One region of the Vogesella sp. XCS3 genome, then DNA from elsewhere that is predicted to be linked to it. Evidence: predicted binding sites of a transcription regulator. Region 1 holds the regulator's gene; each other region holds the start of a gene.
What was found. The regulator sigma-54, encoded in region 1, starts transcription at its own class of promoters, with help from an activator protein. The targets are predictions, from matches to a motif close to CTGGCACGCTTCATGCTT.

Region 1 (3,272 bases):
TGCAGGGTTAGCGCGTCGCAGCTGGCCATTTTTTCGCGCAGGCTACGGCTGGAAAACAGCTGCGCCAGCTCGGACAGCACCTGCAGGTGCAGGTCGGTAGCCTGCTCGGGTACTAGCAGGACAAACAGCAGGTTGACCGGCTTGCCGTCTGGCGAGTCGAACGGAATAGGGCTGGCCAGGCGTATAAACACGCCGGTGGCCTCTTTCAGGCCTTTTACCCGGCCATGCGGGATGGCTACACCCTGGCCCAGCCCGGTAGAGCCCAGCTTTTCGCGGGCAAACAGACTGTCGAAGATGTCGCTACGGGCGATGCCATGGCTGTTTTCAACCATCAGGCCTACCTGTTCGAAAAGGCGTTTCTTGCTGGATACATCTACATCCGCCAGCACGTTCTGCTGCGGAAGAATCTTGCCAATCAAGCTCATGATTTACATTTGCCGGAAAAAACCGTCGGCCATTCTACGCCGAGTCGGCTGTTTGCAATAGGGCAGGGTAAGACCCGCCTGGGTCGGATAAGTGCCGCTGCGTATCACGCTCATATTGTCTGGCGCCCGGGTTCTGCCTGCCCCGGCACATCCAGGCTGCTCACGCAGATGATGCGGTATGGTTGGCGAATCTGGCGGCCCGGACCGAGCATGCGCATTTTGCCCTGTTTACCCTCTGGTGAAGCATGGAAATCGGCAAGACAGGCAAAAAAATGACCATATTGCGACATGAAAACAAAAACGGGAGCCATCTGGCTCCCGTTCTATTCATCGTGCTGGTTTACAAGGTGGCATCGACCTGCTGGGCATTAACCCGGTGCTCGCCTTGTTTTTCTTTGAACTTCAGTACCTGACGGTCCAGTTTATCCATCAGTGTGTCGATGGCGGCGTACATATCGGCTTCTTCCGATTCGACATGAATGTCTTTGCCTGCCAGATGAACATTGACCTCCGCTTTTTGTACCAGTTTATCAACCGACAGCGTCACGCTAACGCCAATGACATTATCTACGTGGCGGGTGATGCGTTCGAGTTTGCTCTCGATGTACTCACGAATCGATGGGGTAACTTCGAGGTGTAGACCGGTAATTTTGAGGTTCATACCCTGACTCCTTCTGTTAACAGTGCGGTCGGGCTGGCCGCACCGGTGTTTTGGCACTTCTATAAGGCCTTGCGAAGGCTAACTGGCGGAATCTGCATAGCTTCACGATACTTGGCAACCGTACGTCTGGCAACCTGAATACCTTGTGCCGTGAGCTTGTCGGCGATGGCGCTGTCGGAGAGCGGTTTCTTGCCGTCCTCGCTGTCGATAATCTGGCGTATCAGCGCCTTGATGGCGGTGGCAGAGCATTCGCCGCCACTATCCGTTTCCAGTGCATTACCAAAAAAGTATTTCAGCTCGAACAGCCCGCGGCTGCACAGCAGATACTTCTGGGTGGTTACCCTGGAAATGGTGGATTCATGCAAACCCAGCTCATCTGCAATGTCTCGCAGGATCAACGGGCGCATGGCCACTTCACCGAGTTCAAAGAACGCTTGCTGCCTCTCAACTATAGATTCCGACACTTTCAGGATGGTGTCAAACCGTTGCTGAATGTTTTTTACCAGCCATCTGGCCTCTTGTAACTGGCCCGAAAGATTATGGCTACTGTCGCGCTGCTGCAGCATGTTTGCATACAGCTGATTTACTTGAAGTTTTGGCAGCGAGCCCCGATTCAGCTGGGCTACCCAGCGGCCACCACGGCGCACTACATGGATATCCGGCGCGACATAATGTGTCTCGCCCTGGTCAAAACCACTGGTTGGCCGTGGTCTCAGCGTGGCAATAAGACTATGCGCAGCGCGTAATTCGGCCTCGCCCACGCCCAGGATTTTCTTCAGCCTGGTGTAGTCTCGGCTACCCAGCAACGCCAAGTGCTCGCCGGCCAGCAGACGCGCCAGCGGGAGTGACGGCGTGTGCGGTGGCAGGTTGCCCAGCTGCAGTGCCAGAAATTCCCCCAGGTCACGGCTGCCTATGCCCATGGGTTCAAATTGCATCATGAGCTTGCGCAGGGTTTCCAGTTCTTCTGCTTCGACATCCAGCTCCAGCGGTAGTTCAGCGGCAACGTCTTCCAGCGGAGTTTGCAGATAGCCGTCGTCGTCCAGCTCGTCAATCAGCAATGCCAGCAGCGCGCTATCCCGTTGCCCCAGCTGGGTTTCGCGCATCTGTGCCGTGAGGTGCTCGCGCAGGGTGGGGCGGCATGGGGCGTTGAGGATAGGGTCGAATTCGTCGTCCCCATCGCGGCTGCCACCGCTGCTGCCGCTGCCCCAGTCGGTGAGCTCCATACTGTCTTGTTGGCGATCTTCTGCGGTGTCGTTGCTGCTTTCCTGGGGCGCGGGGGCATCGCCTTCTGCTGGCGGGCTGTCGCTACCGTCGCTGCGCTCCAGCAGCGGGTTTTCCAGCAGATAGCGCTCCAGTTCGCTGGACAGGTCTAGCGTGGACATTTGCAGTAGCTTGATGGACTGCTGCAGTTGCGGTGTCAGGGTGAGTTGCTGGCTGACTTTGAGCTGGAGGGTTTGTTTCATTTCGCTTACAGGTGGAAATGCTCGCCCAGGTACACCTGGCGAACCTGTTCGTTGTTAACCAGTTCGTCCGGCAGGCCTGATGCCAGCACGCGGCCTTCAGAAATAATATAGGCGCGGTCGCAGATGCGCAGGGTTTCACGCACATTGTGGTCGGTAATCAGTACGCCGATGCCGCGCTCTTTCAGGAAAGAAATGATTTTCTGGATATCAATCACCGCGATGGGGTCAACACCGGCAAATGGCTCGTCCAGCAGGATGAAACGCGGCTTGGTGGCCAGCACACGGGCAATTTCCACGCGGCGGCGTTCACCGCCCGACAGCGCCATGGCATTGGTTTCGCGCAGGTGGCCGATGTTGAGGTCGTCCAGTAGCAGCTGCAGTTCGTTATCCAGCGCTTCACCCGACAAGCCGGCTACTTCGAGCACTGCCTGGATGTTCTCTTCTACCGTCATCTTGCGGAAGATAGAGGCCTCTTGCGGCAAGTAGCCTAGGCCCAGGCGTGCCCGTTTATGGATGGGCAAGTGCGTGATGGTTTCACCGTCCAGCAGGATTTGGCCAGCTTCGGCCGCGATCAGGCCTACCACCATGTAGAAACTGGTGGTTTTACCCGCGCCGTTGGGGCCTAGCAAACCGATGACTTCACCGCTGGCGATGTCCATCGAGACATCCCGCACCACAGTGCGCTTCTTGAAGGTTTTTTTCAGGTGCTGGATGCTCAGCCGG
Region 2 (3,272 bases), 1.4 Mb from region 1:
CGCCTTGATGCACTTGCTCACCAGCACCTCGACGATGGCTTCCTGGAAAGCGCGGCAGATGTCTTTGCGTGCTTGCTCATCAATGCTGCCGTGCTCGGCTTCCACCTGTTTGCTCAGCATCAGCACGGCGGTTTTCAGGCCGGAGAAGCTCATGTCCAGGTTGGCCGAGTGCAGCATGGGGCGCGGCAGCTCGAAGCGTGCCGGATCACCTTCTTCGGCCAGGCGCGACAGTAGCGGGCCGCCGGGGTAGGGCAGGCCCAGCAGTTTGGCGGTTTTATCGAACGCTTCGCCGGCGGCGTCGTCCAGCGTTTCGCCCAGAATCTCGTACTGGCCCACGCCGCGTACCGCCATGATCTGCGTGTGGCCGCCGGAGACCAGCAGTGCCAGGAAGGGGAAGTCCGGGCGCGGTTCGGCCAGTAGTGGCGATAGCAGGTGGCCTTCCAGATGGTGCACGGCAATCACTGGCTTGCCCAGGCCGTAGGCCAGTGCGTTGGCATAGCTGGCACCCACCAGTAGCGCACCCCCCAGGCCGGGGCCCTGGGTGTAGGCAATGGCGTCGATGTCCTGCAAGCTCACCCCGGCTTCGGCCAGGCAGGCGTCGGTAAGCGGGCGTACGCGGCGGATATGGTCGCGGCTGGCCAGCTCGGGCACCACGCCACCGTATTCGGCGTGCATGGCCATCTGGGAGTGCAGCTGGTCGGCAATCAGGCCGCGTTCGGTGTCGTACAGGGCGACGCCGGTTTCGTCACAGGACGATTCGATACCAAGAACAAGCATGTGTGTGCGCTTCAAAACTAAATAATCTTTTCATTTTACCGGTGATTCTTTGTCCGCCCAAATCGGCGATGTTAGGCTGATGCCCTGTTTCAATCGGAGAGCAAGCATGAAGGCAAGACTGAAGTGGGTGGATGGCGTGTGTTTCATGGGTGAAACTGGCAGTGGCCACGCCGTGGTGATGGACGGCGCGCCTGAAGGTGGTGGCCGCAACCTGGGCCCACGCCCGATGGAGCTGCTGTTGCTGGGCACGGCTGGCTGCACCAGCTACGACGTATTGTCCATCCTGAAAAAATCGCGCCAGGACGTGCGTGACTGCTGGGTAGAGATGGATGCCGAGCGTGCCGATACCGACCCGAAAGTGTTTACCAAGATTCACTTCCACTTTGTGGTAGTTGGCCGCAGCCTGAAGGCGGACGTAGTGGCGCGCGCCATCAGCCTGTCTGCCGAAAAGTACTGCTCGGCTTCCATCATGCTGGGCAAAACAGCAGATATCAGCCACGACTTCGAGATTCGCGAAGACGATTGAGTGGCTTGTTGTGCCGGTACAAGCGCCGCCTGCGGGCGGCGTTTTGCATGGTGCGGCAATAATTGCCGCAGGTTTTGCCGCTTGGCTGGCGGGGAAGGGCTGCCAATCGGCAGCAAGCCGGTTTTCTTGAGGCTTTTGACTAAAAAAAGCTGGCACGCTTTGTGCTGAAAAGGGCTGACTCAAGGAAACATAGCCATGCTGAACAAAATCTCTTCCCACCTAGACTTCCTCCAGCGTTCGCTGGATCTGCGCGCGGCGCGGGCAGAAGTCATTGCCAGCAATATCGCTAACGCCGATACCCCTGGCTACAAGGCGGTGGACTTTGACTTCGGCAAGGCACTGAAAAGCCAGACCGCCGCGCAGCAGGCTCGCGGTGTGGCCTTGGCGCAAACCGATAATCGCCATATGGCTGCCATGGGTAGCCGTGCGGTAGAAGGTGGCTTGCAGCACCGCAGTGCGGTACAGCGCAGCCTGGATGGCAACACCGTGGATATGGATGTGGAGCGCTCGGCTTTTACCGATAACGCCATGAAATATCAGTCCACGCTGACTTTCCTGAACAAGCGCATCAGCGGTCTGATGGAAGCCATCAAAGGAGGCCAGTAATCATGTCGCTATCTAATGTGTTCAATATTGCCGGCTCGGCACTGACCGCGCAGTCCATGCGCCTGAACCTGGTAGCCAGCAATATTGCCAACGCCGAAAGCACGGCATCGTCTACTGGTGAGCCTTACCGTGCGCGCCATGCCGTGTTTACGGCGGTGCCGGTAAGCGCCAATGCCCCCCAGGTAGCTGGTGTGCGTGTTACAGCCGTGGCAGAAGACACCTCGCCGTTTCGCATGAAGTACCAGCCAGGCCACCCGCTGGCGGATGACAAAGGCTATGTGCGCATGCCGAACGTGAACCCGGTAGAGGAGATGGCCGACATGATTTCGGCATCGCGCTCTTATCAGACCAACGTGGAAATTGTGAATGCTGCCAAAACCATGCTGCAGAAAACCCTGCAGTTGGGTCAGTAAGGCGAGGAACTAGATCATGGCTACCAGTATTGCATCGACCAATTTCGATTACAGCTCGCTGAACCCGACCGCAGCCACCGGTAATACGTCCACCGGTAACTCTTCGGCTGAAATCCAGAACCGCTTTCTGACGCTGCTGACCACGCAACTGCGGGCGCAAGACCCGATGAACCCGATGGATAACAGCCAGATGACCAGCCAGATGGCGCAGATCAGCACGGTAAGCGGCCTGGAAAGTGTGAACGCAGCGGTAAAAAGCATGACCGAGAGCCAGGCGGCCAGCCAGTCGCTGCTGGCTACCATGCTGATTGGTCGTCAGGTACTCAGCCCTAATAGCAAGCTGACGCTTACTGATGGCAAGGCTGTTGGTACGATCGAGTTTTCCAAGCCGGCCAGCCAGGTAGTGGTGACTGTTACCAATAGCAGTGGTGCCGTAGTCGATAGCTTCGAGATGGGGCCGCAGAAGCAGGGTCAGTTTGTCTTTAGCTGGGATGGCAAGGGTTCGGATGGTACGACCCAGGCTAACGGCGAATACAGCTTCAAAGTGGAAGCGACGGCAGATGGTACGGCGGTAGATGCCACCATGATGGCGCCAACCAAAGTGACCAGCGTAGCGTGGGAAAAAGGCGTACCGATGTTTGTGGTGTCTACCGGTGAGCGTTTGCCGGTAAGCAAGATCAGTCAGATCCTTTGATTTGCGGTGTGAGAGTTTAGGAGAGAATCATGAGTTTTCAGCAAGGTTTGAGTGGTCTCAATGCCGCAGCCAAACAACTGGATGTGATCGGTAACAACGTTTCCAACGCCAGTACTGTGGGTTTCAAATCGTCCCGTGCCGAATTTTCCGACCTGTACGCGACAAGCCTGTATGGCGTGAGCGATACCGAGTCCGGTATCGGTTCGCAAACCATCAAGGTGGCGCAGCAATTCCAGCAAGGCAACATTACGGCTAC
Region 3 (3,272 bases), 940 kb from region 1:
GTGATGACCAAGATGGTGTGCATCCTGGGCTTGCTGCCGCTGTGGCTGTTTGGCGGTGCGGTGTGGAACAGCCTGGCCGTGGTGATGATGGGCGGCCTTGCGCTGGGCACGCTGATCACGCTGGGCCTGATTCCGGCCCTGTACGCCAGTTTCTATCGTGTCGGCCAGCCGACCAGCTAAGGATTACCATGTTTGCTTCTATCCCTACCCCTACCCGCCACGCCGTGCTGCTGGCGCTGGCCCTGCTCACCGGCTGCGCAGCCGTGGCACCACCCAGCCACATACCGGCCAGCCAGCAACAGCTGGCGGCCAACCCCAGCCCGGCCGCCCAGTCCGCCGGTATCGCACGCGGCCAACTGGCCACCGACTGGTGGCAGGTGCTGGCCGACCCGCAGCTGAACACCCTGCTGCAGCAAGCCATGCAACACAACCACCAGCGCCAGGCGGCACTGGCCACGGTACGCGCCGCGCGCCATGCCGCCGATGCCACCCGTCGCGAAGCCTTGCCGCAAGGCAGCCTGAGCGCGCAGGCACAACGCCAGCAGCTGTCCAGCATCGAGGTTGACCCGTATCGCCAGGGCCAGCCCCGGCCGCCGGTGCAACAGCTGGGCATCGTGCAACAAAGCGTCAGTTGGGAGCTGGACCTGTTCGGCCGCGCCGGTACCGCTGCCGCCATCGCCGAGCGCCAGGCCGACCTGCAAGCTGCAGACTTGCGTGCCGCCACCCTGCTGCTGCAGGCCGACGTGGTGCGCCAATACACGCGCTGGCAGCAAGCCGGCTTGAACCGCAGCCTGCTGCTGGACGAGCTGGATACCCTGCAACAGCGACACGCCCAGCTGCAGCGCCGCCAGCAAGCCGGCCTGGCCGACCCCCGCGATGTTCTGGCCGCTGCCGCCACCAGCCAGCAAATACAGGCCGAACTGGCTGTTAATGATGCCAACGCCGCGGCGGCGGCGGCCGCGCTGGCGGTATTGTGTGGCCGTACACCACTAGGCACGGTGCAGGGCGAACAGGCGCCGCGGCTACCCGCAGTGCCGGCCGACACGGCCATCATCTACCCGGACGACTTGCTGGCGCGCCGCCCGGATATCGCCCGCGCCGACGCCCAGTTACGCATCAGCCTGGGCGAAGCGGTACTGGCCGACCGCGCCTACCTGCCGCGCCTCAGCCTCAACCTGGCCGCCGGGGTGATGGGACCGTTCGGCCAGCTGGGCAACGCCGACGCGCTGCGTTATGCGCTGGGTCCCGCATTCAGCTGGGACTGGCTGGACGCGGGGCGGCGCGCCGCACGCCAGGCCGGCGCCAACCAGCAACGCCAGGCGGCGTGGCATCTATACGAGCAAACGGTGCTGACCGCGCTGCAAGAAAGCGAAGCCAGCCTGCGGCAGTGGCAAGCCAGTCGCAGCCAGCTAGCCAGCGCCGAGGCTGCCACCCGGCTGGCCGCACAATCGGCAGCCTACAGCCACACCCGCAGCCAGACCGGGCTGGAGCCGCAGCACCTGGCACTAAGCCAGCACGCCACAGCCCTGCAGGCCCAGCGCAGCGAGTTGGCCGCGCGCGCAGCCGCTATCGAAGCTTACGTACAAGTACAGCTCACGCTCGGTGCCTGGCAGGCGGCACCGGGCAGCGAGGGTTAAGCGCCAGCCAGGGGGCAACACCTGCGTTTTGCCCCCTGGCTTTACCATTGGCCGAACGCCTCCGGCCCGGCATCGGCACTGTGTTCCGGCACCCGGCGGCTGTAGCGGTGCAGGCTTGTCTCGCAGAGGGCCCTGCCAAGGGCAACGTGATGATCAAAATGGCTTGCTAGCACCGCGCGGTTGCACCCGTAACCGAATGCCCCGCTGCCGTACTGCGCCTGGCTGCGCTATGCTGCACGGGTTTTGTCATTTACCCAGGACCTGCCATGCTGTTTGCCCGCTTTTTTACCACCCTGCTTTTCGCTACCAGTGCTAGCGTGGCCGCAGCGCAACCGTCTGGCTGCGAACCGTTTGCCGTGCAACCGGACTTTACCCGCGTGTGGCAAGCCTGCCAGGAACTGGTCGCGGTGTTGCCGCAGCAGCAGCTGCCGCCACGGCTGGACTGCGCCGTTTTGCAGGGCGAGGCGGCGACACGCTGCATGGCATTTCGCCACGCTACCGAGACACTGATGCAGCAGCCAGCCTACGCGGCTGCTTATGCCCACTACCGAAACAAGGCTGCGGTGCTGGCAGCCTGGGTGGAGACCCTGCCCTTGCGCATGGCGCTGGCGAGCTATCATGCCGAGCATGGCCACCTGCCTGCTGCGCTGGCCGGGCTGGGCCAGCCGCAGGCCGCGTGGCAGCACGCAAGTGCAGTGGCACTGCTGCCAAATGGTGAAATCGTGGTGAGCCTGCCAGCTACGGTAGTAGCGGGGGGCGAGCTACGCTTGCTACCCCAGCAGGATGATGTCGGCTTGCTGACCTACCGCTGCCAGGGCCGGGCCGTAGCGGCCACTCTGCTCCCCCCGGCCTGCCGTACGCCATAAGCCATGGCTCGCTGGCGAGCCGGGCACAGTAGCCAGGTTTGAGCGCCGCACAGCGCCACATTGCACCGCGTAACGCTCAACAAGTTGGCCGCATCAGACTGCGCCCCGCGTGCGGCCAACTTGTATAGCTGTTTGGGCTCGGGGTACATCACCCGCCGGTTTGTGCCCCGCAGCGTACGCGGCGCTACCCACTCGCTAATAGTAACGCCCTGTGCCTCCAGCCGGTGCCACAGCCGCCGGAAGCGTGCTTGGGCGCAAAGCGCAACCAGAAGCCCAGGTGGTCTTCCAGCAGCGAGAGTGCGTCGAATGTCATTTGATTGTCCATCTGCTTTCTCCGAGAACTTTTCACATGCCAGTTGCCCGGAAAGCGCATGTCAAGCTGGTGAGATCGGCGCCACCAAACCCAAGGTGCATGACGACAACATCAAAAGCTTGTCACCTTAGCCACAACATCACCGCGCGGCTACCCCTCAGGGCAGCGCCTGCCCGCCAGCGTGTCGCCATGAAAACTGGCGGACAACAGAACCATTACGATGTTGTACTTGAAATGCAAAATTTATAGATAATACTGGTAATTCAATAATCACCTGTAAATGGGGGAAGTCATGAAGGGGAAAATCCTGCTCGCTCTTGCGGTCTTGTCTTTTCACGCAACGTCATTTTCCAACGAAACTTACGCCACGGCCAAAGAGGCAGAAGCAATGGTGGCAAAAGCGATTGCCGCCATCAAGAGTGATAGAGACAAAGCTTTTGCCGAAATTACGGGTAA

Region 2: flgB (flagellar basal body rod protein FlgB) is a predicted target of sigma-54. The motif match lies at 1,453-1,470, and genes of this name have one in related genera.
Region 3: LCH97_RS03560 (pilin) is a predicted target of sigma-54. The motif match lies at 1,737-1,754, and genes of this name have one in related genera.

Annotation. Positions count from the first base shown of each region.
Region 1 is NZ_CP085530.1:3,556,054-3,559,325, forward strand. Features, by position in the region: gene ptsN (PTS IIA-like nitrogen regulatory protein PtsN) at 1-425, opposite strand, end outside; gene LCH97_RS17005 (hypothetical protein) at 536-736, opposite strand; gene hpf (ribosome hibernation-promoting factor, HPF/YfiA family) at 766-1,086, opposite strand; gene LCH97_RS17015 (RNA polymerase factor sigma-54) at 1,146-2,549, opposite strand; gene lptB (LPS export ABC transporter ATP-binding protein) at 2,555-3,272, opposite strand, start outside.
Region 2 is NZ_CP085530.1:1,235,367-1,238,638, reverse strand. Features, by position in the region: gene tsaD (tRNA (adenosine(37)-N6)-threonylcarbamoyltransferase complex transferase subunit TsaD) at 1-777, opposite strand, end outside; gene LCH97_RS05820 (OsmC family protein) at 884-1,303, shown strand; gene flgB (flagellar basal body rod protein FlgB) at 1,499-1,909, shown strand; gene flgC (flagellar basal body rod protein FlgC) at 1,912-2,322, shown strand; gene LCH97_RS05805 (flagellar hook assembly protein FlgD) at 2,339-3,016, shown strand; gene flgE (flagellar hook protein FlgE) at 3,046-3,272, shown strand, end outside.
Region 3 is NZ_CP085530.1:773,307-776,578, reverse strand. Features, by position in the region: gene LCH97_RS03570 (efflux RND transporter permease subunit) at 1-180, shown strand, start outside; gene LCH97_RS03565 (TolC family protein) at 189-1,637, shown strand; gene LCH97_RS03560 (pilin) at 1,904-2,503, shown strand; gene LCH97_RS03555 (cache domain-containing protein) at 3,109-3,272, shown strand, end outside.